3 regions of the Blautia sp. AF34-10 genome follow, and region 2 is predicted to be linked to each of the others. Evidence: predicted binding sites of a transcription regulator. Region 2 holds the regulator's gene; each other region holds the start of a gene.
What was found. The regulator Rex, encoded in region 2, represses fermentation and respiration genes when NADH is low (regulators of the CRP and FNR family bind a similar motif). The targets are predictions, from matches to a motif close to ATTGTTAANTANTTAACAAT.
Positions count from the first base shown of each region.

Region 1: a site for Rex is predicted at 7,402-7,421, ahead of pckA (phosphoenolpyruvate carboxykinase (ATP)). Genes of this name have one in related genera too.
Region 3: a site for Rex is predicted at 2,366-2,385, ahead of DWZ60_RS10925 (L-lactate dehydrogenase). Genes of this name have one in related genera too.

Region 1 is NZ_QUED01000013.1:7,016-17,335, reverse strand. Features, by position in the region: gene DWZ60_RS09500 (ABC transporter permease) at 1-201, opposite strand, end outside; gene DWZ60_RS09495 (ABC transporter substrate-binding protein) at 300-1,853, opposite strand; gene DWZ60_RS09490 (hypothetical protein) at 1,898-2,248, opposite strand; gene DWZ60_RS09485 (DMT family transporter) at 2,564-3,490, shown strand; gene DWZ60_RS09480 (AAA family ATPase) at 3,795-5,285, shown strand; gene pckA (phosphoenolpyruvate carboxykinase (ATP)) at 5,526-7,130, opposite strand; partial or broken gene DWZ60_RS20785 (MATE family efflux transporter) at 7,445-8,777, shown strand; gene DWZ60_RS09460 (AraC family transcriptional regulator) at 8,788-9,690, opposite strand; gene DWZ60_RS09455 (heavy-metal-associated domain-containing protein) at 9,980-10,234, shown strand.
Region 2 is NZ_QUED01000006.1:139,142-149,461, reverse strand. Features, by position in the region: gene DWZ60_RS05785 (M28 family metallopeptidase) at 1-307, shown strand, start outside; gene DWZ60_RS05780 (GNAT family N-acetyltransferase) at 386-880, shown strand; gene DWZ60_RS05775 (LysR family transcriptional regulator) at 849-1,736, opposite strand; gene DWZ60_RS05770 (MATE family efflux transporter) at 1,860-3,227, shown strand; gene DWZ60_RS05765 (S8 family peptidase) at 3,342-4,559, shown strand; gene DWZ60_RS05760 (NADP-dependent isocitrate dehydrogenase) at 4,725-5,927, shown strand; gene DWZ60_RS05755 (ABC-F family ATP-binding cassette domain-containing protein) at 6,027-7,952, opposite strand; gene DWZ60_RS05750 (redox-sensing transcriptional repressor Rex) at 8,107-8,763, shown strand; gene DWZ60_RS05745 (NAD(P)H-hydrate dehydratase) at 8,853-10,320, shown strand, end outside.
Region 3 is NZ_QUED01000016.1:39,926-50,245, reverse strand. Features, by position in the region: gene DWZ60_RS10935 (4Fe-4S dicluster domain-containing protein) at 1-344, opposite strand, end outside; gene DWZ60_RS10930 (CoB--CoM heterodisulfide reductase iron-sulfur subunit B family protein) at 341-1,138, opposite strand; gene DWZ60_RS10925 (L-lactate dehydrogenase) at 1,345-2,292, opposite strand; gene DWZ60_RS10920 (Mur ligase family protein) at 2,796-4,346, opposite strand; gene DWZ60_RS10915 (MATE family efflux transporter) at 4,448-5,815, opposite strand; gene DWZ60_RS17115 (hypothetical protein) at 5,791-6,093, opposite strand; gene DWZ60_RS18220 (MATE family efflux transporter) at 6,066-6,902, opposite strand; gene DWZ60_RS18215 (MATE family efflux transporter) at 6,899-7,396, opposite strand; gene DWZ60_RS10905 (hypothetical protein) at 7,565-8,182, shown strand; gene DWZ60_RS10900 (phosphopentomutase) at 8,199-9,377, opposite strand; gene DWZ60_RS10895 (ABC transporter ATP-binding protein) at 9,397-10,320, opposite strand, start outside.

The DNA of each region.
Region 1 (10,320 bases), on a different contig from region 2:
ACCAAATTTTGCTGCATAGTCTTCATATACTTTCTGAATTGCAGTCGCATCGGTCATACCTTCTACCGATTTGGACGCAATAGTTGAAACCGGATCACCCGGCATCAGACGCGGAAGAATGAAGTTCAGCAGTACCGCAAAGACTAACGTCAGAAGATACCACAAGATCTTCTGCGTATAATACTTTTTCATTCCTTTCATAGAAGAACCCTCCTTCTGATTTTTAAAAGCGGCCGGAGCACCCCGGCTCCGGCCGCCTCTGTTACAATTCAGTATGAACTTTCTTTCTGTTTGGCAAATCAGCCGTCAACCAGTCCCAGATTGTACAGTGCTGCTACGCCATAACCATCGGTGCAGTCCATCGGAGGAACGTTACTTCCATCGTCTTTCTGCGGATAGTTGGTCCATACGGACTCGTTTACTTCGTGGAATACCTGCGGTCTGTACATCAACGGTACACACGGGCACTCTTCCAGCATAATCTTGGAAAGTTCTGTATAGTAATCTTTCAGTTTTGCATCATCGGTCTCATGAGGAATTGCTGCAAGGATTTCATCTACACGGTCGTTCTGATAATGACCGAAGTTACCACTGAAGTTAACCTCAAGATCGTTGTAATCAGAGCTCATGAAGAAACGGCATCTCATGTACGGGTTAGCAACTGATGTACCAGGACCGGACTGCATGGTGATTTCGAAGTTTCCGGTACTGTAATCCGTGCTGTAGTTTGCTGCTTCCGGGAAGTAGGTCTCAATGTTGATACCAATATTCTTTCCTGCTGCTGCTACGATTTCAAGGGTTGCATTCCAGTCAGACCATCCTGTCGGGCACTCAGCCTTATAGGAAAGGTTCTTTCCGTTGTACTCACGGATTCCGTCTCCGTCGGTGTCTACGATTCCGGCATCGTCCAGAAGCTTCTTAGCACCTTCTACATCGGCATTGGACCACTGATACTCTTTTAAGGCATCCTGATCCACCATAGCCTGCTCAGCATCGGTCGGGTTCATGACAGAACGCGGAACATCTGCGAAGGTAGGAGACTGTCCGGACATTGCTGAAGAAATAACCTGATCGTAGTCAACTGCCATAGCGATTGCCTTACGAACAGCTACCTGATCCAGTCCTTCTACTTCTGTATTAAAGAACAGGGTAGGCATTGTCATACACAGCTGATACGGTGCTTCATCAACATAGGTAGAAATCGGAAGATCCTGCTCTAACCACAATTTCTGAAGGTCTGTGATGAATATCTGTGCCACATCAATATCACCATTCTGGAATGCGGTGGTAGCTGCTGCGTTATCTTTAAAGATCGGGTGAGAAATATATTTCGGAACCGGAAGCTTACCCCACATGGAATCTGCCTGTCCCCAATAATTATCATCGCGGATCAGAACTACGTTCTGGTCATTGTCAAAGTATTTTTTGTACGGTCCGGAAGTTACCAGATCGTCCATCTTATCCATTTTAATTGCTTCAGCATCGTTGTTGTTTCTGTCAGCTACGGTCTTTAAATAATTTTCCTGCATGATGTAGAGCATCGGCAGATATCTTTCCGCGAGAACCGGGTTAACTGCTTCGCCGGAGTCATCGGTTGTCAGTTTGAAGACTACGGTACTGTCATCCTGTGCAACAACATCTGCAATGTAGCTCTTCATTTCAGCGCCGGTAGAAGAATTGTAATCTACATGTGCATGATAGGTAGCTGCTACATCTTTTGCAGTAACCGGTGTGCCGTCATTCCATTTTGCGTCAGCTTTGATTTTCACTGTGATCTCGGTACGATTGTCGTTCCATACTGGATCTCCGTCTGCAAGCAACGGATACATTTTTGCATCCAGTGGATTCCACATATAAAGAGTTTCATAAACAAGTACACGTGAAGCATCGCCCTGTGCTATAACCATTGCATTGTTTGAGTTTGCGGACATTGGGTTGTAATCGTTGACGGTACCCCACTGCTGTCCTGCGAAGTAAAGAGTTTCATTTCTTGGAGCTCTCCTACCACATCATCTGAACCTGTGGTATCTTCGCTGGAAGCATCTGCTGTGCTGGAAGATGCTGCTGTGGCATCGCTTGATGCATCTGCTGTTCCGCTGGAGGATGCTGTTGTTCCTCCGGATGATGCTGTTGTTCCTCCGGATGAACCGGTGCTTGTACTTCCGCTGTCTCCACATCCGGCAAGCATCGTTCCTGCCATTGTCACTGTCATTAACAGTGCAAGGACTTTCATGTTACGCTTTTTCATACTTTTTACCTCCTTAAGGTTTTCGTTCTTGCTTGATGAATTCATTATACACAAAGACTGTTAGAAAAACAGTGTCTATTTTTTGTTTTTGGTGTTCTTTTTTTGTTTTATGTTGGTTAAATTGCTCATTTTACTCTTTTTAACTCCCTTTGTTCTGCTCATTTTTCACATATCCATTTTCGCAACATCTGCACTATTTCGTCATTATGATTATTTGTGCTATTTTTCCGTCTTTTCCGACATTTTTCCGTTCGCTTTTTCCATCTCTTTGTGCTATGATGAATATCGTATCAATTTCAGGAGGTTTTTTCTATTATGAATACTGTTTCTCATAAGTACCGACAGTCAGCGCTTCTGCTTCTGACCGCTGCGATCTGGGGTTCTGCCTTTGTCGCACAGCAGACCGGTATGGATTATGTCGGACCTTTTACGTTCAACGCGGCACGAAACCTGCTCGGCGGACTTACGCTTCTTCCGCTGATTGTCTTTTTCTCCTCACGTAAAAAGCGAACCCTACCGCCAGATGCTTCGTCAGAAAATACCACACAGCCAAAAACGCTCTGGGCGGGCGGTATTCTCTGCGGCATCGCACTGTTTGTCGCCTCAACCCTGCAGCAGATCGGCATCCAGTACACAACCGTCGGAAAGGCCGGTTTTATCACTGCACTTTACATCGTACTTGTTCCGGTCTGCGGCCTGTTCCTCCGAAAACGTGTACAGCCGAAGGTCTGGCTCGCAGTTCTCATTGCCGTCGCCGGTCTCTATCTGCTCTGCATGACAGACGGATCCTTCTCTTTGCAGAAGGGCGATCTTCTTGTGCTTGCCTGTGCGCTCGGATTTACCGTACATATTCTGGTTATTGATCATTTTTCTCCGCTTGTCAGCGGCATCAAAATGTCCTGCATTCAGTTTTTTACCTGTTCGATCCTGTCCGCTGTCTGTATGGTTCTCTTTGAAACCGTAAACTTCTCCGATCTTCTGCACGCCTGGATGCCGATTCTCTATGCCGGAATTCTCTCTTCAGGTATTGGCTATACCCTGCAGATCATCGGGCAGAAAGGATTAAATCCTACCATGGCTTCTCTGCTGATGAGCCTGGAATCCGTTTTTTCTGTTCTTGCCGGTTGGATTCTCCTTCATCAGGCTCTCTCCGCTCGCGAGCTCTCCGGCTGTATTCTGATGTTTGCAGCGATCGTGCTGGTACAGCTTCCGAACTTTCACAAAGCCAATGCTGTTTCCTGATGTTATTCCTTTTTCAGTGTAAGAAAGATTTCTGTTTTGCGAGCTTCTTTCTTACGGCAGCTTGCTTTAATGACATAATTCCCCTCCGCCGCAGTGTGATCCTGCCCGGAGGGCTTTTTTTACGCCATCCGAAAATTTAACCGAATCGAGTAAGTCCCCTGCTTCCATTGCGAATATCCGCCTGCCTAACATTTTTATAGCATAAAAATACAAAATTCTGCATATTGATTGCAGGATTTTTTAATTCGTGCTACACTGTTTTTATTGTACCAATAAGCACTTATTTTTATTAGGAGGTTCTGTCATGCCCGTTTTTGATTTCAGCAATTCCCCGGAAAAAGCAAAAGTTTCCGAATGTACGTATACTGTTTTCCGCACAAACGCACCGTTTACTTCTCCGGATCAGCCGATCCTAATTCTGGATACAAAAGAGAAGGCTTTCCCGCATCATCCCTGTGGTATTTTCACAAACCCATCCAAACGGACCTCGTTTGAATTTAAAGACGAAGAAGATGCCTTCATTGCCGACATCCTTCAGATCGATGCCCGTTTTGTCAGCCTTTTAAAATGGCTCGGTGAAAACCATATCAATGTCCGCCTTTCCGGTACACAAACATCCGACGGTTATGCAGTTTACAAAATCCGCGAGATCGCTTTCGGTGGCGGCGCAAAGCTTTCGGCTGAGGATGGATTTTTACAGTTTATGATTGAACGTCTCCTCGCCAGCAATGCACCGGAAGAAGAAATCGAAGATGAAGACCAGGAAGAAACCGGTGACAGCATGAAACTCACCAGCATCCAATCCATTACTGATTTTATGAACTGTGCCGGAAGAACACTGCCGGATAATATCCGCCTTTGGGCGCGTCGAAATCTCGCTGTTGCCCGATCCCACGAGGTTTCTCCGGAGGAGCGTCGTCACGCACAGCGCGCTCTTTCCATGATGATGAATATCCAGTGGAAAAGCAATTATTTTGAAGCCATTGATCCGGTAGAAGCACGCCGGATCCTTGATGAAGAACTGTACGGCATGGAACGCGTGAAGCAGAGAATTATCGAAACTATCATTCAGATTAACCGGACTCATACACTGCCGGCCTATGGTCTGTTGTTGATCGGTCCTGCCGGAACTGGAAAATCACAGATTGCTTATGCCGTTGCGCGTATCTTAAAACTGCCGTGGACAACACTCGATATGAGTTCAATCAATGACCCGGAACAGCTGACCGGAAGCTCCCGCATTTACGCAAACGCAAAACCGGGAATCATCATGGATGCTTTTTCCATGGCCGGCGAATCCAACCTCGTCTTTATCATCAACGAACTCGACAAGGCTGCCTCCGGCAAGGGTAATGGAAACCCGGCAGACGTTCTGCTGACCCTTCTTGATAATCTTGGTTTTACCGATAACTATATCGAATGTATGATCCCGACCGTCGGTGTATACCCGATTGCAACCGCAAACGACAAGGACCAGATCAGTGCTCCGCTGATGTCCCGCTTCGCTGTGATTGAAATTCCGGATTACACACCGGAAGAAAAGAAAATCATTTTCTCCCGCTATGCACTTCCAAAGGTGTTAAAACGTATCGGTATGAAAGAAAAAGAATGCATTCTGACGCCGGAAGGACTCGATGCCGTAATCTCCTGCCACGAAAACACAAGCGGTATTCGTGATCTTGAGCAGGCTGCTGAACATATCGCAGCAAATGCACTATATCAGATAGAAGTCAACCACGTTTCTTCTGTTGCCTTTGACGCAGAAATGGTACGTGAACTGCTCTTGTCCTGCTGATCTGCCTTATTTTCTATTTTGAAGGCGTATCAGGGTACGGCGAAAACCAGTGACGCAACAATTCACGCTCTGTGGTGCTGAAATTTTTTGCATTATTTTAGAGTGTGCTGTAAAATAGTTTCCTGTCCCCTCAGTCTGTACTTTCGGGCAGGGAACTATTTTATTTCTCCAGATATTTTCATAAAAGAAAGCCCCTGACACTTTCATGTCAGGGGCTTCCTTTCGGTCAATTCAGAAAATTTATTTCTGCGGACCAGCGGAAACAAGTGCTTTACCAGCAGCGTTTCCTTCGTATTTTGCAAAGTTCTTGATGAATCTTTCAGCCAGATCCAGTGCTTTGGTCTCCCACTCGGAAGCATCAGCATAGGTATCGCGAGGATCCAGGATAGCCGGATCAACGCCCGGAAGTTCAGTCGGAACTTCGAAGTTGAAGTACGGAATAGTCTTCGTCGGAGCTTCGTTGATAGCACCGCTTAAGATTGCATCGATGATTCCACGGGTATCACGGATGGAGATACGTTTTCCGGTTCCGTTCCAGCCTGTGTTAACCAGGTATGCTTTTGCTCCGCTCTTCTCCATTTTCTTAACAAGCTCTTCTGCATATTTGGTTGGGTGCAGTTCCAGGAATGCCTGGCCGAAGCATGCAGAGAAGGTAGGAGTCGGCTCGGTAATTCCGCGCTCGGTTCCTGCAAGTTTTGCAGTAAATCCGGACAGGAAGTAGTACTGAGTCTGCTCTGGTGTCAGAACAGATACTGGCGGAAGTACGCCGAATGCATCTGCGGACAGGAAGATAACATTCTTAGCTGCCGGTGCAGAAGAAATCGGGCGAACGATGTTCTCAATGTGGTTGATCGGATAAGATACACGAGTATTCTCGGTTACGCTCTTATCATTGAAGTCAATTTTGCCTTCTGCATCAACAGTAACGTTCTCAAGCAGAGCGTCACGTCTGATTGCGTTGTAGATATCCGGCTCAGACTCTTTGTCCAGGTTGATAACTTTTGCATAGCAGCCGCCCTCGAAGTTGAATACTCCGTTGTCATCCCAGCCGTGCTCGTCATCACCGATCAGAAGACGTTTCGGGTCTGTGGAAAGTGTTGTTTTTCCTGTTCCGGAAAGTCCAAAGAAAATTGCGGTGTTCTCACCGTTCAGGTCTGTGTTTGCAGAGCAGTGCATGGAAGCGATGCCTTTCAGCGGCAGATAGTAGTTCATCATGGAGAACATACCTTTCTTCATCTCTCCGCCGTACCATGTGTTGATGATAACCTGCTCACGGCTTGTGATGTTGAATACTACTGCTGTCTCAGAGTTCAGACCCAGCTCTTTGTAGTTCTCAACTTTTGCTTTGGATGCGTTGTATACAACGAAATCCGGCTCGAAGTTCTCAAGCTCTTCTGCTGTAGGTTTGATGAACATGTTAGTTACGAAATGTGCCTGCCAAGCTACCTCAACGATGAAGCGGATAGCCATACGGGTATCTTTATTTGCGCCGCAGAATGCATCTACAACGAACAGTCTTTTGTTGGAGAGCTCTTTTTTGGCGATCTCTTTTACTGCTGCCCATGCTTCCTGGGTTGCCGGATGGTTATCGTTTTTGTACTCATCAGAAGTCCACCATACAGTATCTTTCGAGTTCTCGTCCACAACGATGTATTTGTCTTTCGGTGAACGGCCTGTATAGATACCGGTCATAACGTTAACTGCACCAAGCTCTGTCTCCCGGCCTTTTTCATAGCCTTCCAGCTCTGGTTTTGTCTCTTCCTCAAATAACTGCTCATAAGAAGGGTTGTACACAATTTCTGTGGTACCGGTGATGCCATACTTTGTTAAATCGATCTGTGCCATCTTGTAATTAACCTCTTTCCTTTGATAGTAATACTGCTTCATTCTGCAAAATGCAGAAATTTGAAGGTATCCTTTAGAAGAAACCGGACCAGCCGGCCTCTTCTACTCTAATTATACATAAAAGGCCAAAAAAATCAACTGAAAATCTTCCGTTTTTTTACAGAACGTGTCCCAAAATCTGTAAAAATTTTATAAACTTCGATTTTTCGAAGTTTTCTGACAATTGCATTTTTGTACACTTCATCCTGCAAATTGACATTTTTTGATTTTTTATGTTATAATATTAATAATTATGTTCGGAAAGAAGTTTCTTTATGTATTACGATCTGACCCGCGGGAAAATCTCCCGCTCTCTTATCCTGTTTGCCCTGCCGATGATCGCAGGAAATCTGTTGCAGCAGTTTTACAACATTGCCGACACCCTGATCGTCGGACGCGTTCTCGGAAGCAATGCGCTCGCCGCCGTCGGCTCCTCCTATACGCTGATGACGTTTCTGACTTCCATTTTTCTCGGCCTGTCGATGGGCGCCGGTGCGCTCTTTTCGATTTATCAGGGACGAAAAGATCTTTCTTCTTTAAAACTTTCGATTCTCCACGCGTTTCTGCTGATCCTTGCCGTTACGCTCGTGCTGAATCTCGCTGTTTATGCAGGCATCGAGCCGATCCTTACGTTTCTTCGCGTCCCGGATGAAGTCCGTCCCGGCATGCGGACGTATCTTCTGATTATCTTTGCCGGCCTTATTGCAACATCCGTATACAATTTCTTTTCCTGTATGCTGCGCGCGCTCGGAAACTCTTCTGTGCCGCTGATTTTTCTCGCTGTCTCTGCTGTGCTGAACATTGCACTGGATCTGCTCTTTGTCGCTGTACTGCCGTTCGGCATCGCAGGCGCGGCGCTCGCTACGGTTCTTGCGCAGTATGTGTCCGCCGTCGGTATTCTGCTCTATGTGCTGCTCCGCTGCCGCATGTGGCTGCCGTCAAAAAAAGAATGGCGTTTCAGCATTCCATTTTAAAAGAGATTCTGAATCTTTCTTCGATGACCTGCATTCAGCAGTCGGTCATGAATTTCGGCATTCTGATGGTACAGGGGCTCGTCAACAGCTTCGGTCCGGCGGTCATGGCGGCATTTGCGGCCGCGGTGAAAATTGATACCTTTGCCTATCTGCCGGTGCAGGATTTCGGAAATGCCTACTCCACTTTCACCGCACAGAATTACGGGGCCGGAAATCACGAGCGGATCCGGCGCGGCACGAAAGATGCTTTTGCACTGAGCGCTGCTTTTTCCATCGTCATTTCTCTGCTTGTCAATCTGTTCGCGCATCCGCTGATGCAGATTTTCGTGAAAGCATCAGAAATGGAGGTCATCGCGATCGGCGTACAGTACCTGCGGCTGGAAGGCTCGTTCTATCTCGCATCGGATGGCTGTTTCTGCTGTACGGGTATTACCGCGCTGTCAAACGCGCCGAGATGTCGGTTGTTCTGACCGTCATTTCGCTTGGCATGCGTGTGGCGCTGGCATACCTTTTCTCCGCCACGGCGCTTGGCGTTGCCGGAATCTGGATCGCTATTCCGATCGGCTGGGCACTGGCTGATATGACCGGACTTTTCTTCCTGCGGCGTGCATTCCGATCGCAGAAGCCTGCATAAGTTCCGAATCTTATATCGCAGTACGGTTTTCTGCGGATAAACTGCGGAACTGCCCCGGCGTCTGGTGCATGCGTTCCTGGAAGACGCGGTTAAAATAGCTGATATTTCGGAATCCGCAGTCGCTCGCAATCTTGCTGATCGCCTCCTCGGTGGAAAGCAGCAGCCGGCAGCTCTCGGCAATCCGCAGGTTATTGACATACGTCACGGCGGAAATATGCATAATCGACTTAAAGAAGCGGCAGAAAGCGCTCTCACTCATATGAAACTGGCTCGCCAGTTCCGCGATTTCGAGATTCTCACAGAAATGAGCATTCATGTATGTGAGGATCTCTTTCATTCTGCTGACACGGTAATTCGTCGAGGCATCCGTTTTTCCGCCGTTCTTTTCTGCCGCACTGTAATATCCCTGCCAGATTTTCAGAAGTTCCGCTTTTAACAGCAGCTCCCAGCCCGGTTCTTTTCTTTCCTGCAGATTTCGGATCTCCTGCATGGCCTGTGCCGTTTTTTCTGCAAGGCGTGTCCCCCGCTCTGTCTTGGATGGAAAACGGATCTCGGAGGACAGCACTGGTTCGATATACTGCTGCTGGATCCGGTCAAGCGATGTGCCGGACAGAAAACGCGGCTGGAATACAACGGCAAGAAACGTAAATTCCTGTCCGTCGATTCCCTCTACCTCATGCAGACGGTTTGCATTGACAAAGGCGGTCTCCCCTTCCCGCAGGAGAAAGGTCTCGGTATCCATATGAAAAACAGCTTCGCCCTTTACTGCATAAAAGAGCTCCACTTCCTCATGCCAGTGGCAGTACACCCGCACGGTACTCTGCAGGTCTGTCTCGAAAACGTGAATGCTCAGCGGAAAAAGCTCATCACCGTGGGGCTGTGTTTCTTTTCGGTAATTCATCTGTGAGAGCATATTTTTGTCTCCTCTCTTGTTTTGCTCTGCTGTCCCAATTGTAACACGAACTTTGCGATTCCGGCAAGTTTCCATGTTCTGCCGGAGAATCGCCCTTCCATGACCGTATTTTTCCTTCTTAAATGATAATAATTATCATATTTTATCAGCTTATTGACATTTCTTTTCATCCGCGCTATATTTTAGATACCCCGATAGGGTATGTGATTTCAAATTTTTCATCAAACTCCAGGAATACCGTCCGGCACGCTTTCGTTTCGCTGTATTCCCGGAAGAAAGCAGGTATTGTATGATTAAAACAGTCTTAAAAATTGATGGTATGATGTGCGGCATGTGCGAATCCCATATGAACGATGTAGTCCGCAAGAGCTGCTCTCCAAAAAAAGTAAACTCTTCTGCAAAAAACGGCGAGACCGTTGTCATCAGCGAAGCGCCGCTCGATATTCCGTATCTGAAACAGCAGATCAAGGACATCGGATATGAGCTGGTTTCGTATACGAGTGAGCCGTATGAGAAAAAGGGATTTTTCCATTTCGGACGATAAGCGGATTTCATGCCTTTCCTTTTGCAGTTTGTGCGTCGGAAAAAAAGCACCTTTTCAGAAGTTTATTTCCTTTTGGAAATCTGCCT
Region 2 (10,320 bases):
AGAAGTTGGATTTCCAATTGCGGCAGAAAACGGCGTCTATTCCAGTGATTCCACACCATTTGCCGATCATGGGGTTCCGGCTGTTTCGTTTGCGCGTATTGCCAACGGAAATGTCGCCCCGATTCACTGCCGCTACGATGTCAAAGATGTGATGTCGATGGAGCAGCTGCAAAAAGATATTGATTTCCTGACAGTATTTACCGGAAGATTCGCAAACGCAGCGGTCTGCCCGGTGGCAAGAGAAATACCGGAAACGATTCGGAAACAATTGGATGAATATTTGTTTCGCAAGAGAAAAGAAGCCTGATATACTTCGATCACGGATATGAGCAGCGAGACGAATTGCAAATAGGAAAAAGAACGACAGTGGCAGGAGAGAGAAACCATGAAAAAAATAGAACTGGTAGAAATCAGGCAGGTAAACGATGCCCTTGCAGAAATGGTTGCGCTGTTTCGAGTAGAACTGCGTTCCTATAAAGGAATTGCATCAAAACCGAACGTGGAAGACGGACGGGAAGAAATGAAGGAATACCTTTTAGCAGGATTTCCAGTGTTTGCCGCCACGGTGCATGGCGAATACGCAGGTTATGTTGTCTGTCGTATTGAGAGCGAGGTGGTGTGGGTGGAATCCATCTTTGTCAGAGAAGAGTACCGCCGGCAGGGAGTTGCTGCCGCACTGCATGGCAAGGCAGAAGAAATTGCAGCTTCTTATGGAAACGATACGGTTTACAACTATGTCCATCCCAATAACCACAGGATGATTGAATTTTTGGGAAAGCGTGGTTACACCGTTCTGAATCTAATTGAGATTCGTAAACCGTATCTGAATGAAAAACTGACGCAGACGATTACGGTTGGGGAACATGAATTTGATTATTGAGGGAGTCATTTTCATCCCACAATTCCAGAAAAGCCCGAAGTTCAGACGGAAGGCGCCCCTTGCGCCAGGCAAGCAGGATTTCGGTTGTAAGGTCTGCATCTGTGATGGTGCAGGCCTTTAATTTATGGGTAAGATTCAGCATGGAGGCCGGCAGAAGAGCGATGCCAAGGCCTTTTTCTGCCATTGTCATTGCCGTGCGGGCGTCCTCGCAGGTGAGATAGATATCGCAGAACAGACCCGCCTGCTCGAAAGCGGAGAGCATGTATTTCCGGTAGCGGTTCGACAGAATCAGCGGCTGCTCGGCAAGTTCCGTAAGCGAAAGGGTTTCACGCCCGGCAAAAAGCGGGTGAGAAGGGAGTGCCATGGCGGTGATGCTCTCTTTTAAAAGGGTCTTCGTCTCGCAACCATTTAAAACGATTGGCGTGCGGAGCGTGGTGAGATCCACCATGTGATTTTCGAGCTGGTCTTTTAAAGCAAAGGTAGAACCCTCGTGGACATCAAAATGGATGTGCGGGTATTTCCGGGAAAATCGCAGGAGATAGTCGGCGAGCAGCGAAACGGTGGATGGCGTCATGCCGATGTGGAGTGTCGCAGACTGACTGGATTTTACGACTTCGCGCCTGGTGAGATCCGCAAGCATCAGAAGCGTTCCTGCCTGTTCATACAGTGTTTTTCCTGCCTCGGTCAGGGTGATTTTCTTTGTACCGCGGATGAGAAGAGGCACCTGAAGCTCTTCCTCCAGCATTTTGATCTGATAACTTAACGGCGGCTGTGTCATATGCAGCACCCGTGCCGCCCCGCTGATGGTTCCCGCGTCCACGATGGCGCGGAAGTATTCGAGTTGTCGAAGTTCCATAAAAATCCTCCTGAAAAAACTATATAAAAATTATTCAATTTCAATATAAAAACAATAATTTACATATAGAATACGCCATGCTATACTGAAAAGCAAGTGAAAAAGAAGGGAATGAGGGAACAAATGAAACGAATTGATTTCGAACATGGAACCGTAACCGGAAACATCTTCGGGGCAGCGCTCCCGATGCTGGTTGCTCAGATTTTGAGTCTGCTGTACAATATTGTAGACCGCGTCTACATCGCGCGGATCCCGGAGGTAGGAACGGCGGCACTCGGTGCAGTCGGTCTGTGCTTTCCGCTGATCGTTATCATCACAGCATTCAGCAACTTGTTTGGAAGCGGCGGCGCTCCGCTGTTTTCGATTGAGAGTGGAAAGAATGATCAAAAAAAGGCGGAACGTATTATGAATACGTCGTATTCCATGGTATGTGTCTGTGCTGTCATACTGATGGTGATCGGCTTTTTGTTTGCTCGTCCACTGCTGTCGCTGTTCGGTGCATCGGCAGATGCGATGGTATACGCGTATCCTTATATGATGATTTATCTGATCGGAACTTTGCCGTCGATGGTGGCAACCGGCATGAACCCGTTCATCAACGCGCAGGGCTATTCGACCGTTGGCATGCTTTCCGTCACGATCGGAGCGGTCGCAAACCTGCTGCTTGACCCGCTGTTTATCTTTGTATTTGGTTTTGGTGTGCAGGGGGCTGCGATTGCAACTGTGATTTCCCAGACACTTTCCGCCGTGTTCGTTCTGTATTTCCTGACCCGGAAATCGGAACTGAAAGTGCGCTTTGTGCGGAAAGATGAAATTTCTGAGTGTGCAGGCTATGCGAAAAATATTGTCAGTCTCGGTACCGCCGGATTTATCATGCAGCTGACCAACAGCCTTGTCACGATCTGCTGCAACAATGTACTTTCTGTGACCGGCGGTGATATTTACATCTCTGTTATGACGATCGTATCGAGCGTGCGTCAGCTCGTCGAGACACCGATCTATGCAATGAATGAGGGAACTTCTCCAATTTTGAGCTATAATTACGGTGCACGCCGTCCGGCCCGCGTGCGCAAGGCGATGTGTGTCATGAGTGCGATGATCCTCGGCTATACCGCAGTGATGTGGAGCGTGATTGTTCTGGCGCCGCATGCGCTGATCGGTATTTTCAGTTCGGATGCGGTACTGACCGCAGATGCGGTTCCGGCTCTGAAGCAGTACTTTGCAGCATTCATTTTCATGGATCTGCAGTACATTGGACAGACCGTATTCAAATCTCTGAATAAAAAGAAACAGGCGATCTTTTTCTCCCTGCTCCGAAAAGTCTTCATTGTTGTACCGCTCACCTATCTGATGCCGTACGTACTCCACATGGGAACGGACGGTGTCTTCCTTGCCGAACCGGTATCAAACGTAATCGGCGGAAGTCTCTGCTTTATCACCATGCTGATTCTGGTTCTGCCGGAATTGAAGCGAATGGAGCAGCAGAAGTAATGTTTTTGAAAAGTTTCTGAAAAAAGGACAGGAAGATCTTTACCGAAACGGTTTTGGCAGATATCTTCCTGTTTTTTATTGCCATACATACAATATGATGCCTCGGACAATCTGATGCGCATTGGAGTCCCGGCGCTCCGCATTCTGGCAGTGGCCTATCTGCTTTCGATTCCAGGCCTGATCTATCAGGCGGCGTTGCAGGGACTTTCCCTTGGAAAAGAAAGTATGTACATATCCATGACACGCCAGGCGATTCTGCCGCTGGTGTTTGCATTTCTTCTCAAAGGATTTGGAAACCTGAATCTGATATGGGCGCCTTTGTCCTGGCTGAGCTCTGCGGCATCCCGCTTGCAGCAGCTCTCTGGAAACGGAAAGGGGAAAAGCAGATTCAGTTTTAAGTATAGAAAAGAAAAACAAAAAGGCTGTTCTTTGCGAAAGGCAGCCTTTTTTGCATACCATAAGATAAGAATACACAGGGGCTTATGGATGAAAGAGCAGGAAAATCTGACAGGAAAAGGAATTACAGCCGCCGTGCTGGATACAGGGATTTTTCCCCATATGGATTTTGACGGCCGGATTGTAGCCTTCCGGGATCTTGTGTACGGGCGGGAGACGCCTTACGATGACAATGGACACGGAACGCATGTCTGTGGTATCCTTGGCGGAAGTGGAAGAGCGTCCGGCGGAAAATACCAGGGTGCGGCACCGGGATGCCGGTTTGTCGTAGTGAAGATTCTGGACCGAAGGGGAAATGGAAGAAAGCAGGATATCCTCGCGGCGATTGACTGGGTGTGCAAAGAGCGAATAAGACTTAATATCCGCATTTTAAATATTTCAGTGGGAACAACAGAGCAGGAAAAAACGGTGGATGATCTGCTAGTACAGGCGGTGGAGCGCGCCTGGGATGACGGGATCACTGTTGTGACAGCGGCCGGAAATCTGGGGCCCGCTCCGGGCAGTATTACGGCGCCGGGGAACAGCAGAAAAGTGATCACCGTGGGAGCGGGCGATCTGCTGGAGCCAAGAAGAGGAATCTCCGGATGCGGCCCGACACGGGACTGCGTCTGCAAACCGGATCTTGTCGCGCCTGGAAAACGTCTCATTTCCTGCGCGCCTGGAAGAAGCAGGAAGGAATATGTGGTGAAGAGCGGCACCTCGATGGCGGCACCGCGGGTGTCCGGAGCCGTGGCTTTGGCACTTGAACGGGTTCCGGATCTTACAAATGTCCAGGCGAAAATGCTGCTTTGCGAATCGGCGAGAGACCTTGGCCTTCCGCGCAACCGTCAGGGGCATGGGATGCTTCAAACAGACCGTTTTCTGTCTCTTCTGTGAGACACTGTGCGGCAGCATAAAAAAAGAAAAATGAAGGAAAACACCTCTCATCCTGCAAAAATTGTGTGAATTTATGGGAAAATGCCAAAAAATCAGGCGAATTTTGACTTGACAAGCTATAGGATACTTTATACAATAAACGGGAATAGAAAAAGGAGGCCTACTATGGAAAAAATTCAGATGACCACTCCTCTGGTAGAGATGGATGGAGATGAGATGACCAGAATTCTCTGGAAAATGATCAAAGATGAGCTGCTTCTCCCGTTTATTGACCTGAAAACGGAATATTACGATCTGGGACTGGAACACAGAAACGAGACGAACGATCAGGTAACCGTAGATTCCGCAAACGCTACCAAGAAATACGGTGTAGCAGTCAAATGTGCCACCATTACGCCGAATGCAGCGCGTATGACCGAGTACAATCTGAAAGAAATGTGGAAGAGCCCGAACGGAACGATCCGTGCCATGCTCGACGGAACCGTTTTCCGTACCCCGATTGTCGTAAAAGGCATCGAGCCGTGCGTGCGCAACTGGAAAAAACCGATCACGATTGCCCGTCATGCATACGGAGATGTCTATAAAAATGCAGAAATGCGCATTCCGGGACCGGGAAAAGCAGAGCTGGTTTATACGGCTGAGGACGGCACCGAGACAAGAGAGCTGATCCACAACTTCACCGGCGCCGGTGTCATTCAGGGCATGCACAATCTGGATAACTCCATAGAAAGCTTTGCGAGAAGCTGTTTCGAGTACGCACTGTCCACGAAACAGGATCTGTGGTTTGCAAGCAAGGATACGATTTCCAAGAAGTATGATCACCGCTTCAAGGATATCTTCCAGGAGATCTTCGATGCAGAGTACAAAGAGAAATTTGCAGAAGCAGGCATTACCTACTTCTACACTCTGATCGACGACGCCGTTGCCCGCATCATGAAAGCAGAGGGCGGCTTTATCTGGGCCTGCAAGAACTACGACGGCGATGTCATGAGCGACATGGTATCCTCCGCCTTCGGTTCCCTTGCGATGATGACTTCTGTTCTCGTATCCCCGCACGGATATTACGAGTACGAGGCTGCGCACGGAACCGTACAGCGCCACTATTACCGTCACTTAAAAGGTGAGGAGACATCCACCAACTCCGTGGCCACCATTTTTGCATGGACCGGCGCACTCAGAAAACGCGGGGAAATGGATGGAAACGCAGAACTTTCCGCATTTGCAGACCGTCTGGAAAAAGCAACGATCGCAACGATCGAGAGTGGAAAAATGACAAAAGACCTTGCGCTGATCACCACCATGGAAAATCCGACCGTATTAAACAGCCGTGATTTCATCCTGGCCATCCGCGAGGAGCTGGAGAAATAATTAAACGAAGCAAAAAAGAAAGCCGATCCGGCATTCCCGCAAAAAGGGATGCGCCGGACCGGCTTTTTCTGTTTTGAATTTTTCCGGGGAAAACCAGGTCTATTCGGCAAGCTCTTCCCATTTTTCATACAGCTCTTCGAGTTCCGCGGCAATCTCTGCTTTCTCTTTGCTTAATTTCACACACTCTGCCACATTCGTTGCGACTTCCGGTTTCGACATTTCCTCATCAATTTCCGAATCGCGTGTCTCAAGCTCTTCAATTCGTTTCTCCGTCTTTTTCAGCTCGTTTTCTTTCTTGCGGAGACGTGCCTGTTCTTCTTTCTGCGCTTTCCAGTCCAGCTTTGTGGAGGAGGCTTCGGAAGGAGCCGCTGTTTCTTCCGGAGCGGCGGCATCGGCAGCAGGAGCATAGATGCGGGTCAGCTCTTCTTTTTTCTCCAGATAGTAATCGTAATTTCCGATATAGTTGACGAGTGTCTGTCCCGTCAGCTCCAGAATCCGGGTTGCGGTCTGGTTAATAAAATAACGATCGTGGGAGACATATAGCACCGTTCCGGTGTAGTCCTTCAGTGCATTTTCCAGAATCTCTTTAGAGACGATATCGAGGTGGTTGGTCGGCTCGTCGAGGATCAGGAAGTTGGCGTTCGAGAGCATCAGCTTGGCAAGGGAAATTCGTCCGCGCTCACCGCCGCTCAAGGTATGAATCGGTTGGAAGACATCGTCGTTTGTAAACAGGAAGGCGGCCAGCACATTTCGGATTTCGGTGTTTGTCAGATATGGATACGCGTCGGAAATCTCCTGGAAAATGGTCTTTTCCATGTGGAGCACCTGATGCTCCTGATCGTAGTAACCGATCTGTACACGGCTTCCAAGTGTAAAAGAGCCGGCATCCGGGCGGATGACTTCGTTTAAGATCTTTAAGATCGTCGTTTTTCCCGTTCCGTTGTTTCCGATGATTGCCACGCGCTCGCCGCGCTTGATTTCGAAATTCAGATCCTGGAAAAGCGTCTGTCCCGGGAAGGCTTTGGAGAGGTGCTCGACGGTCAGCACATCGTTTCCGCTTGTGATGCGCGGTTCCAGACGGATCCGCATATCGGAGCGTACTTCGGTCGGCTTTTCCAGCACATCCATTTTGTCCAGCATTTTTTCACGGCTCTCGGCGCGTTTGATGGATTTCTCGCGGTTGAAAGATTTCAGCTTTGCAATGACTTCTTCCTGATGGTGGATTTCCTGCTGCTGGTTGACCCAGGCATGGTAAGCGGCTTCACGGAGCATTGCTTTTTTCTGACTGTAGGCGGTATAGTTTCCCTCAAAAGTTGTTACTTTTTTATTGTCCACTTCAACGACTTTTGTGACAACGCGGTCGAGAAAGTAACGGTCATGGGAGACGATCAGGACGGCTCCGCTGTAATTTAAAAGATACGTTTCGAGCCAGGAGATCGAGTCCATATCGAGGTGGTTGGTCGGCTCGTCGAGCAGAATGATGTCCGGTTTGGTAAGCAGCAGTTTACCAAGTGCCACGCGGGTCTTCTGACCGCCGGAGAGGGAGTCCACCTGTTTTTCAAAATCGCTCTCGGAAAAGCCAAGACCTTTTAAAACACCGACGACTTCACTGCGGTACGCGTATCCGTTTTCCAGTTCAAAGGTATGGGAGAGGCGGGTGTAGGTGGAAAGAAGTTCATCCAGCTCTGCACCGGATTTTGTATTCATATCACTTTCCATCTGACGGAGGCGTTCCTCCATATCGATCAGATTCTGTTTCGCGGTCAGCACTTCCTGGTAAATGGAAAGGTGTCCGGTCAGATCCTGATGCTGGGCGAGATAGCCCATCGTCTTTCCTTTGGAGAGGATGACCTCTCCCTCATCGGCCCTCATTTCGCCGATGATGATTTTTAACAGCGTCGATTTTCCGGCACCGTTGATGCCGACCAGTGCGGCTTTTTCGCGTTCTTCTATATGAAAAGATGCATTTTTGATAATTTCCGTTGTCCCGAATGCTTTCGAGATATTCTGACATGCAAGAATCATGTGGTTCCTCCAGATAACATATTTCTGTATTTTGACATAATACACCATCCTTATTATAGAGAGTAATACACAAAATTTCAAGAAATCTTTGACAATTTTCTATCAACCATATATAATATGAATATATGCAGGTGTAAATAAGGAGGAATTTATCTTGGAAGAAAAAGGAATTTCGCGGGCAGTTATCAAAAGACTTCCTAGATATTATCGTTACCTGGGCGAATTGCTGGAGGACGGAGTAGAACGGATCTCTTCCGGTGAGCTGAGCGAGCGGATGAAAGTGACAGCTTCCCAGATTCGCCAGGATTTAAATAATTTCGGCGGCTTCGGCCAGCAGGGGTATGGTTATAACGTGCGGTATCTGTACAGCGAGATTGGAAAAATTTTAGGTCTGGACAGAGTCCACAATATGATTTTTGTCGGAGCCGGAAATCTGGGACAGGCGCTTGCTAATTATGCGGCCTTTGAAAGAAGCGGATTCAAAACGGTCGGTATTTTTGACGTCAACCCGGTATTAAAAGGAATCTCCGTGCGCGGAATTGAAATCCGCATGGCGGACGAGCTTCCGGAATTTATCAAGGAACACCATGTAGAGATTGCGGCTTTGACACTGCCAAAAGCAAAAGCGGTAGAGATGGCAGAGATTCTCGTGGACAACGGTGTAAAAGCAATCTGGAATTTTGCACATACCGATCTAAACTTAAAACTTCCGAAAGATGTGATCGTCGAGAACGTCCATCTTTCCGAAAGTCTGATGCGTCTCTCCTACAATCTGACCAGATATGAGGCGGAGCATCCAAAGAACAATTAAGAAACCAAAACAAAAGCAGGAGAGTCTTCGGGAAACCGGAGACTTTTTCTGTTCACTTTCCGGATAAGGCAGGAAAAGGAGGAAAAGCGATGAAACGGGTTCTTACAGCAGCACAGATGAAGCAGGCAGACCGCAATACGATCGAAACCATGGGGGTACCGTCCCTGGTACTGATGGAGCGCGCAGCGCTGTCCTGCGTGGAGGAGCTTCAAAATGGAACATGGGATACAGGAAAAGTCCTTGCTGTGTGCGGTCCCGGAAATAATGGAGGGGACGGTGCGGCAATTGCACGGATTTTAAAGACGAAAGGGGTGGATGCGGAACTGTTCTGTCTTGGAAATCCGGAAAAATACAGCGAAGGCATGAGAGCACAGAAGAAAATTGCGGAAAATTATGGGGTCCGTGAGGTTAAGAATCCGGATTTCCGGGAATATACTGTTATCATAGATGCCATCTTTGGAATTGGCGTATCCCGTCCGCTGGCAGGGGAGTACCGGAGGGCAGTGGAAGCAATCTGCGCAAGCGGTGTTCCTGTTCTTGCCGTGGACATCCCTTCGGGGATCCACACGGATACCGGAGAGGTCCTTGATGCGGCGGTGAAAGCCAGAGCCACGGTGACATTTGCCTGTGCAAAGCCAGGGCTTCTCTTTGATCCCGGAAAACGATATGCCGGAGAGGTCCTGGTCCGTGATATCGGAATCGGCTTTGATGCAGGAGAAGAGGAGACGCCCTGGTACGGTTCAGTGGAAAAAGAAGATCTGGACCGGTTTCTTACCCGCACGCCGATGGGAAATAAGGGAACCTTCGGAAAGGTGCTGGTACTTGCCGGTTCCGGTGCCATGTGCGGAGCCGCTGTTTTGTGTGCCAGGGCAGTCCTTGCATCCGGTGCCGGCATGGTAAAGGTTGTGACAGAGGAAAGAAACCGTACGCCGCTTTTCTGTGCCCTGCCGGAAGCAATGGCGGATTTCTGGAAGGAGGATGAGCCGCTTCCGGAAGAAGCCCTGCTGCAGGATCTCGCCTGGGCGGACGCTGTTGTTGCGGGACCGGGACTTTCCAAAAGCCGGACGGCAAAAGAACTGCTCGTTTTTACGGTGCAGCACACAGAAGTTCCTCTTGTTCTGGATGCAGATGCGCTGAACCTGATTGCAGAAGATGCAGAGATTCTTTCGGGCTGCCGGGCAGAAAAAATTTTAACGCCTCATGTAGGAGAGCTTGCACGGCTGCTGCACATGACCATTGCAGAATGCCAGTGTGACCCGGCAGGAAGCGCCGGAAGGGCAGCCGAAAAATACCAGGCCTGCTGTGTACGAAAGGATTCCGTAACCGTGACAGCAGAGGAAGGGCGTGAGCAGTATTACATAAACACAAGCGGAAGCAGTGCGCTTGCGACGGCGGGAAGCGGCGATGTGCTCGCGGGAATCACAGGCGCCTTTGCAGCAAAACGTCAGTGTGAAAAAAACGAGAAAAAAATCAGCCTTGCCAAAACAGCGGCACTGGCGGCATATGCGCATGGAAAGGCGGGAGAGGCTGCGGAAGAAAACAGCAGTGCTTCCTATG
Region 3 (10,320 bases), on a different contig from region 2:
TGCGGAGTCTCATCGTCCAGAAGTGCCGGTATTTCATCCGGGGAGAGATAATTCTCACCTTTCTGGCGGATGACAGAAAGACGGACTGCCTCGATCAGTTTGGCAGGTTTTACGTCTCTTGGACAGCGCTCTACGCATGCGAAGCAGGAGAGGCATTTCCAGATGGACTTGGAGTTCATCAGTGCTTCCACATCGCCGTTCTGTACATAGGATACGAACTGATGCGGACGGATGTCCATCTCATTGTAAGCAGGGCAGGATGCAGAGCATTTACCGCATCTCATACATTTTCTGGTATCCACGCCGGCGATGGCACGGATTTCATCGGATGTTACAATTTTCATGCCTGCACCTCCTCTTTGATGCCGAGTGCTTCTGCAAGAAGCTCGGTAAAGTAGGTAACCGGAAGACCTTCTTTTGTTCCGTTATTGCGCAGGTTGTACATGCAAAGCGGACATGCGGTGATCAGTTCTTCTGCTCCTTTGTAGGATGCGGACGCCATGATCTGGTCTACCATGTTGGATGCCATTTTCTTTTCTTTCAGGGATATGTAGCCACCGCAGCACTCATTTCTCATCGGATATACGACCGGTGTTGCGCCAAGGGCCTTGATAAAATCTTCAATGATTGTCGGATTCTCCGGATCGTCAAACTGCATTGTGGTGCTCGGACGAAGCAGCATACAGCCGTAATATGCGCCGATTTTTCTTCCTTTTAATGGGTTTACCACTTTCTCTTTGATCTTGTCAAATCCAACGACGTCACGCAGCACTTCCAGATAATGAAGTACTTTCGTTTCGCCAAGATATGGCTCGGAAAGAGCCATGTAGTTGTTTACTTTTGTCTGAATGTCTTCTACATTCGCCATGTCATCGTTTACGCGTTTGATCACGTGATGACAGGCGGAACAGACTGTGATCAGATCCTGTCCTTTTTCTTTGGCGTCTGCTAAGGCGCGAACCGAAGAAAGTTTTGTGGCGATTTCATCGGATGCCTGTGGATACACAGCTCCGCAGCACTGCCAGTTTTCAATTTCTTCCAGTTCAAATCCCAGAACTTTTGCGCACTCTCTGGCATAATGATCCAGATCTTTTGCTTTGTTCTTCAGCGTACAGCCCGGAAAATAACTGTAGGTCATGGAATTGCTCCTTTCTTACTTGCTCCTGTTGGTTTCCATTTTTCCTGCGGTATCTTCTGTCCGGCACCGGAAAAGTTTCCGGTACTCTTTTTATGTACACCCGGCGGAAAATTTCTTCAGGCGCACGTTAAGGCAGTGGGAGATACCGCTCTTTCGCACTTTCTGCCACTGCCATAAATTTTATGTTTTGAGCTTATTGCCCGCTCTTAGTGCTCGATCTGTGCGATAACTGCTTTTAATGCGTCGGCACTTGCTTTGAGTTTTTCTACTTCCTCTTTTGTCATACGCATCGGAATCTTGCCCTGTACGCCTTTCGGTCCAACGAGGGTCAGTGTGCTTAAGCATACATCCTCGATGCCGTACTCACCGTGCATCATGGAAGATACGGTTGCTACAGAATCGGAAGAAGAAAGAATGGTTGCTACCAGTTTGCATACTGCAACAGATACTGCATAGAAAGTAGCTCCTTTGTTTGCAATAACCTGTCCGCCGGAAGTTCTTACGTACTCCAGCATAGCATCTTTGTCGATCTTGGTTACGTTCCTGCCCATTTTTTCTACGGTCTCGTAGTACTCGTCCAGACTGACACCGGAAACGTAAGCGCCGCTCCACGGAATGAAGGAAGTATCGCCGTGCTCACCGAATACGTAAGCGTGGATGTTTTTCTGGGCAATGTTGAGGTGTTCAGACAGTCCGCAGCGAAGTCTCGCGGAATCCAGCATGGTACCAGAACCAAGGATCTGGTTTTCCGGAAGTCCGGAGATCTTTGTAAACACGTAGGTCATGATATCAACCGGGTTGCTTACAATGATGTAGATGGCATTCGGAGCCGCTTTTACGATTTCCGGTGTGATGGATTTTAAGATGTTTACGTTGGTCTGGGTCAGCTCAATACGGGTCTGGCCAGGCTTTCTTGCAATACCGGAAGTAATAATTACGATATCAGAGTCCTTGGCATCCTCATACTCACCTGCGATGATGGAGACCGGATCGCGGAAGCAGGTACCCTGCGCGATATCCATAACCTCTCCCTCTACTTTTTTCTTGTTAATATCGATGAGAACAATCTCAGACGCGATGTCTTCGTTCGACAGTGTATAGGCGATCGTAGATCCAACGCTTCCAGCTCCAATGATGGTAATCTTGCTGCTCATAAATACTCCTTTCTAAAATACCCCTAGTTGGTTTTTGTGATTGATAAATTTTTCACTTTCCTTATCATAGCACTATGACAAGAATTTAACAAGTGTTTTTTTCGAGCATTTTCGTGAAATCTTTTTTCTCACTGAGCCCGTACGCTTCCAGAAGGGGTGTTCTGGATATATTTCAATACAATTATACCATTTTTTGTTCTTTTTCACAAGAATTCTTTCCAAAAACTTACAGCTTTGTCCTTCATCCCGCAGAATTCGTCTTTTTCCGCATGGTTCCCGGGTTTTTGCTTTCTGTGTTTAGTTTCACACGTCTAACTTTCGTTCGTTATATTTTTAACAACTTTTCGTCATACGGGCTAGTTTCTGTCCTTCTTTTCTACATTTTGTAGGATGTATCCGCCAAATTTCCTGTCTGATTTTCATTTCTGCTGCCGCCAGACGCAAAAAAGACACGGATTTTTCTGTTCCGTGTCTTTTTTGCTCTGTTTTTTCTGTTTTTGCTTCTATTCTTCTGTTTCACGAGCCGTTGCCGCTTCGGCAAATGCATTTCCATATTCGGCAAGCGCCTCTTTTGCATAGACGGCATCTGACCGGTACGGCACATTTCCGTTTCCGACGTGCATCGTCACGTCCGCGCCTTTTCCAAGGATCAGAACAACCTCTCCCGGTACGGCGCCAAGAATCGCCTCCCGGATTGCTGCTCCGCGGTCCATGCGGATCTGGAAGGATGCACCTTCCTTTGCTATGTACCCGCCGATCTCCTCACAGATCGCCTGCGGATCTTCGTTTCCCGGATCATCCGGTACGAGGAAAATCCGGTCCGCCCGTTTTCCGGAAATCTCACCCATATCTTTTCTGCGGTTGAATGCTTTTCCGCCCGGGGTTCCGAACACAACGCTTACGCGGCTCCCCGGGTATTCGAGTGCTACGGTATCAAACATTTTTTCAAAACTCAGGCCATTGTGCGCGAAATCCACGATCGCCGTGACCTCGCCCGCGCTGCTCTCATACGTCTCCATCCTTCCCGGAACGGTGACGCCAAGGAGGCTTTCCTTGATCAGCGAAACCGGGATTCCCATCGACCAGGCAGCCGCAATGGCAGCTACGGCATTCTCCACATTGAAGGCTCCGTGCACCGGCAGGGTAAAATCTTCCGAGAAATCCGGTCCTGCCACATGGAAATAGAATTTTCCTCTGCCCGGCTTGATATCACTCACGCGGATTACAGCATTTTCTTTCGATCCAAACGTAACGACGCGCTCACATTTTGCCGCAGCTTTCAGGATTTCCCCGATATGGTCGCTGTCCAGGTTCACGCAGGCGCAGGTGCAGCGGTCGAAGATCTTTAATTTCGACTGGAAATAATCATCAAAATCCTTGTGCTCCGTCGGGCTGATGTGGTCCTTGGAGATGTTCAGGAAAATGGCGGTATCAAAATGCGTGTTTCCGACTCTCTCGTATTTGAGCGCCTGGGAGGATACTTCCATCACCATATGGGAAAGGCCTGCATCTACGGCATTGCGCATATGACGGCACAGCTCCAGGGATTCCGGCGTGGTGAGCGTTGATGCTTCTCTCGTCTTTCCGTCGTAATATTCAATCGAACTTAACAGTGCACATCCGTTTCCGCCCTGTTTTTTCAGGCAGGCATCGAGCATCGACTGCAGGTAGTAGGCTGTCGTTGTCTTTCCTTTTGTTCCGGTCAGCGCCGTGACATGCAGCGACTTTGCCGGATAATCGTAAAACGCCTCACCCAGCACAAACTGTGCTTTTCTGGCATCGTTGACGATGAGCGCCGGAATTTCTTTTCCCGCTTCGTATTTTTTTTCACTTACATAGGCAACAGCACCGCGGTTTACGGCGTCTTTTAAGTATGCCTCTTTGAATGCAGCTCCTTTGCAGAGAAACAGCGTTCCCTGATCCGCTCCGCCCGAAAAATACGTTACGAGGGTAACGGGTCTGTCCTCTCCTTCTTTTCCTTCCGGCTCTGCAAATTCCACCAGAAGGTCTTCCTGCTCCAGAAGTTTCTTATATTCTAATACCGACTGTTTCATAGGATATCTTCCTCTCTTCTATGGGATTCTTTTTCAGCTTTCCTAAAATCCAGGCTCCATTATACCAGAATTGAAACAGCTTGTCCATCTTGCGGCACGGCTTACATCATCTGCGCATTTTTCTCAAAAAGAGAACGAAGCGTTTTTGCGCAGTACAGGTACGCCGGAACGAGAAACAGATCGGCGAGAATCCATGCCACCGGGCTTGCGAAGCAGACTGCGGTGTAACCAAAATACGGAACCAGGAAAAAGGCTACCACCGAACGGCCGATCATCTCGCAGACGCCGGCAAGGATTGCAAATTTGCTGAAGCCCATGCCCTGCACGGTAAAGCGTACGACATTGACAAGGGTCAGCGGAATGTAAAATACCATGTTGATCAGCAGCATCTGACGCGCCTGGTCGAGGATGACCGTCTCAGATGCATCTACAAAGAGAAGCGAAATCTGGCGGGACCACAGAAACATGACTCCTAAAATGACCACGGAATACACGCTTCCAATAATGGAACTTGTCAAAATACCGGTGTTGACACGATCCATCTTCTTCGCACCGACGTTCTGTCCGGCATACGTCGCCATAGTGGAGCCGAGCGCGTCGAACGGACAGCAGCAGAACATGGAAATTTTACCGGCAGCCGTAACAGATGCAACCGCAGTGGAACCAAGGCCGTTGACAGCGGTCTGCAAAATAACACTTCCGATCGCGGTGATTGAATACTGCAGTCCCATCGGGATTCCCATATTGCACAGATTAAGCACATAATGCTTGTGCAGCTTCCAGTCCTCTCTCGTAAAAGCAAGGATGGTGAATTTTTTCTTCATATAAAAGAGACACAGGAATCCAGAGACTCCCTGCGCGATAATCGTCGCCCACGCGGTTCCCGCTACTCCCATCGGGCGGACCAGCGCAAGATCTAGCACGATATTCAGTATTGAAGAGATACCGAGGAAAATCAGTGGGGAGCGGCTGTCGCCGAGGCTCCGCATGATTGCTGATGTCTGGTTATAGAGCACCATAAGCGGAATTCCGAGGAAAATAACAAAGATGTAAGCGTATGCACCGTCCAGAATATCGGACGGGGTTTTCATCAGAATCAGAATGTCGCGGCACCAGATGCAGACAAGAACGGTCATCACCACGGAAAGAATACCGGCCAGGACGGCTCCATTTCCTACATACCGGCACAGCGCTTTCCGGTCTCCTGCCCCGAACATCTGCGCAACCGGAATTGCAAATCCGCTGCAGACTCCCATACAGAATCCCACGATCATAAAGTTGATCGAACCTGTGCTTCCAACAGCCGCGAGCGCTTTCGCGCCTAAGAATTTTCCTACAATAATCGTATCGACCATGCTGTAAAACTGCTGGAACAGCATGCCGAGCAGCAGCGGCAGTGCAAACCCCAGAATCAGTTTTACCGGGCTGCCGTTTGTCAGATCTTTTACTGCACTTTTCTTTGTTGCCATGTGATGTCCTCCCTATTGTCGTATGTTTTTGCTTCCCCTTTTTGTCGAATCTCATGCCATTTTATATCTTGTTTTCTCAGAATGCAATCCCGTAATACTGCCGAATTAAGAGACGTTTTTTCATCACTTTTACGTGTTTTTGACATGGCGGCCGCCTGTGCAGGAATTCTGTTTTTTTGCGCACGCCAAAAGCGGCTGCGGCAGGTTCCCGTTCCGGAACGCTGTGCCGCAGCCGCTTTGCTGTTCTTTCTTATTTTGCAAATTCTTTCTTTTTCCACTGAAGCAGAATCATCACAGCCACCAATGCGGTCAGAAAATCAGAAACCGGCTGGGAGGCAATAACACCGGAAAAACCGGCAAGTTTTGAAGCGCAGAAAATTACAATGGCAAAAATCACGCCCTGACGTCCTGCTGAAAGAATCATTGCTCCTGCCCCGTTTCCGATCGCCTGGAAAATACAGGTCGATGCGAGTACGATACCAACAAACGGCATACCAATGAGCTGGACGCGGAGGATCTGCTGGGCCGCTGCAATGACATCCGCCTCTTTTAAGAACAGTCCCACGAGAAGCGGAGCCGCCGCACCGAGCACAACCGCCATTCCGGCACCGGTCAGCACTTCCAGGAGGAAGGCAAAGCGGATCGTCTCACTGAGACGTTTTTTATTTTTCGCTCCATAATTGTATCCGACCAGCGGCTGTCCGCCAAAAGCGAAACCGACCATCACAAGAACAGAAATCATAATAATTTTCAAAGCAATTCCCATCGCTGCAACTTTGTCCATTCCATACGGCTGCAAAAATCGGTTCGTCAGCGTCACGCCGATGCTCTGCATGAAGTTTGTGACGGATGCCGGAATGCCGATGGCAAGAACGGCGAGCACCTCTGCTCCGGTCATTTTCAGTTTTCGGAAATCGACGGAGAGATAGCGGCATTTCTTTATCATAAAGATAACATAGAAAATATCACCGCAGATGTTGCCGATCACCGTTGCAATCGCTGCTCCGGCTGCTCCCATGCCGAGCGTGTAAATAAAGATCGGGTCAAGAATGATGTTGACGACGGCTCCCAGCATTGTTCCGATCATCGAGCTTTTGCGAAGCCCTCGGTCCGAAGAAGATTGTTCGGCGTCAGCTGCAGGATGATAAACGGTGCGCCGAGTGCAATCCACTGGTAATAGTCCCCCGCATACTGCCACGTCGTCTCATCACAGCCAAGCAGGCCAAGGATCGGCTGTTTGGCGGCAAGCAGGATGATGCTGACCGCAATGCCGACAGCAATCGCTGCGTAAAAGCAGAATACGCTGATCCGTCTTCCGTCCTCGTACTCTTTTTTACCGAAGAGGCGCGAAATGACGGAACTGCCGCCGACGCCGAAGATGTCACCGAGTGCAATCATCAGCGTGAAAATCGGTGTGCCGAGCGATACGCCGGCAATCAGTGCCGTGTTTCCGGTCCGCGCGATGAAAAAAGTATCTACCATATTATAGATCAGCGACACGACCATGCCGAGCACGACCGGAAGTGCGAGCGTCATATATGCTTTGGACACTTTTGTTTTCTCAAATAATTCGTTTTCCATTTTGAAAACTCCCCTTTCCTCTTTTTCGGTTACAGTTCACTGGTACCCAGCAAACTGTAACATTTTTCATTCTGGTTTATCTTAGCAGACTTTCTTGCTTTTTCTTGTGTCATATGTCACAATAAAGAAAAAGTTTTCCAAAAAATTTTTCTGTGAAAGGATTTTCCTATGAAACGAATTTTTGATCCGACTCTGCTGGACTTTTATCTTCAGAAACATGAGATCCCATCTCTTTTCGATACCCCGGATCTCGCATTTTCTCTGTATCAGTTTGAAAAGGGCGAACGGCTCGACACGCTGAATCCGGAGGAATACCTCTCGTTCCTCGTGGACGGTTCCATCGAGATCAGCGCCAACCGCGCCGACGGCACGAGCTACCCGATCGGCTATCTCGACGGCTTTACCTGCATCGGCGATATGGAATTCTGCGGAAAACGCGATGATACGCACCAGATCGAGGCACGCACCACCGCGCTTTGTATTGTTCTGCCGCTCGCTTCCACGAAAGAGCTTCTGCTGAACGACAACCGCTTTTTACGATATCTTTTAAACTCTGTCACCGAAAAGCTGATGCTTTATTCCAGCTCCCAGTCGAATTTTTCCACGCTCGAGGAATCCTTCCTCTCTTATCTCTCAGAGCGCTGTCCGGATCAGACGTTTTCCGGCGTGGAAAAGATGGCCATGCAGCTCCACTGCAGCCGCCGCCAGCTCCAGCGGGTTTTAAAGAAGCTGCTCGAAGAAGGACAGCTTGTGAAACTTTCGAAAGGTTCTTACCGCCTCAGCTGAAAACGCCATCGCTTCCTTATTTCCACGATTCCAGGATCGATGTTCCGATCGTTCCCTCCGGCATTTTTACGCCGAAGTTCTCTGCAACGGATGCGCCGATCACAGCGAAGGTGTCCTTCGTCTCCTGAAGGCCGCTCTCCTTCATAGACGGTGAGTACGCAAGGAGCGGCGCCTGTTCTCTGGTGTGGTCCGTTCCGGTATAAGTCGGGTCGTTGCCGTGGTCTGCCGTGATCAGGAGCAGATCGTCGTCTTTTAACTGCTCCAGCAGCTTTCCAAGGTTCACATCGAATTTTTCAATCTCTTTTCCGTAGCCTTCCGGGTTTCTTCTGTGGCCCCAGAGTGCATCGAAATCGACGAGGTTGACAAAGCACAGTCCGGTAAACTCTTTTCCTGCCGTCTCAATCGTCTGCTCCATGCCGTGGACGCTGCTCTTGGATTTCAGACTCTCCGTGATGCCCTCGCCGCAGAAAATATCGTTGATTTTTCCGATACTGATGACATCATATCCTGCCTCCTGCATCGCGTTGAGCACGGTTTTTCCCGTCGGTTTGACAGCGTAGTCGTGACGGTTTGCGGTGCGGACGAACTCTCCTTTTTTCTTTCCGACGTACGGTCTTGCAATGACACGGCCGACTTTCCACTCGTCTTTCATGGTCAGCTCACGGGCAATCTCGCAGTAATGATACAGCGTCTCCAGTCCCATCGTCTCCTCGTTGCCGCAGATCTGCAGTACGGAATCCGCCGAGGTATAGACAATCAGTTCTCCGTTTTCGATCTCGCGCTCTGCCAGCTCATCGAGGATCTCCGTTCCGCTCGCCGCCTTATTGCCGATGATCTTTCTGCCGGTTCGTTTTTCCAGCTCGTCGATCAGTTCTTTCGGAAATCCGTGGTCGGTGAACGTAACGAACGGCTTTGTCGTGTAAATTCCCATCATCTCCCAGTGGCCGGTCATGGTGTCTTTTCCGTTGCTCGCCTCGTTCAGTCTTCTGGCGTAACTCTTTGCCTCATCCTCTGTCACACCGCAGAGATTTCCCATGCCGAGGCGGCGCAGGTTCGGGATTTCAAGGCCTCCCTGACTCTCCCAGATGTGGCCGAAGGTATTGACACCGACATCCCCAAACTTCTCCGAATCCGCCATCGCCCCGATTCCGAGAGAATCCAGGACGATCAGAAAAATACGGTTATATTTTCTCATACTCTTTACTCCTTTCTTTTTAACTCAGCTCAAACATTCCATGATAGAGCTGATAATATTTTCCTTTCTGTGCCAGAAGTGCGTCGTGGTCGCCGCGCTCTACGATATTTCCCTGCTCCAGCACCATGATCGCATTGGCGTTTCGCACGGTGCTTAAGCGGTGGGCGATGACAAATACGGTTCTGCCCTCCATGAGCTGGTCCATTCCTTTTTCGATCAGCGCCTCGGTTCTGGTGTCAACGGAAGATGTTGCCTCGTCAAGAATCAGCACCGGCGGATCGGCAACGGCGGCACGGGCAATCGCGAGAAGCTGGCGCTGGCCCTGGGAGAGGTTGGCTCCGTCGGAGGTCAGCATCGTGTCGTAGCCGTTCGGCAGACGGCGGATGAAGGAATCCGCATTCGCAATTTTGGCCGCATGTTCAATTTCTTCCTGCGTGGCATCGAGTTTTCCAAAACGGATGTTTTCTGCTACGGTTCCCGTGAACAGATGGGTATCCTGCAGAACGATACCGAGGGAGTGGCGCAGAGCGTCTTTTTCGATATCTTTTACGTCAATGCCGTCGTAGACAACCGCGCCGCCCTGGACGTCGTAGAAACGGTTGATCAGGTTCGTGATCGTCGTTTTTCCGGCTCCTGTGGAACCGACAAAAGCAATTTTCTGGCCTGGTTTGGCATACAGGCTGATGTTCTTTAAGATCAGACGGTCTGCCGTGTAGCCGAAATCCACGTTTTCAAAACGCACATCGCCCTTTAATTCCGTCATCGTTCCGTCCGGGCGCTTCCATGCCCAGCGGCCTGTTGTCTCTTCGCAGACGGCAAGTGCGCCGTTCTCTTCTTTTACGTTGACCAGTTCCACTTTTCCCTCATCGATTTCCGGCTCCAGGCTCATCACGTCGAAGACACGCTCCGCACCGGCGAGCGCTGAGAGAAGGAAGTTGCTCTG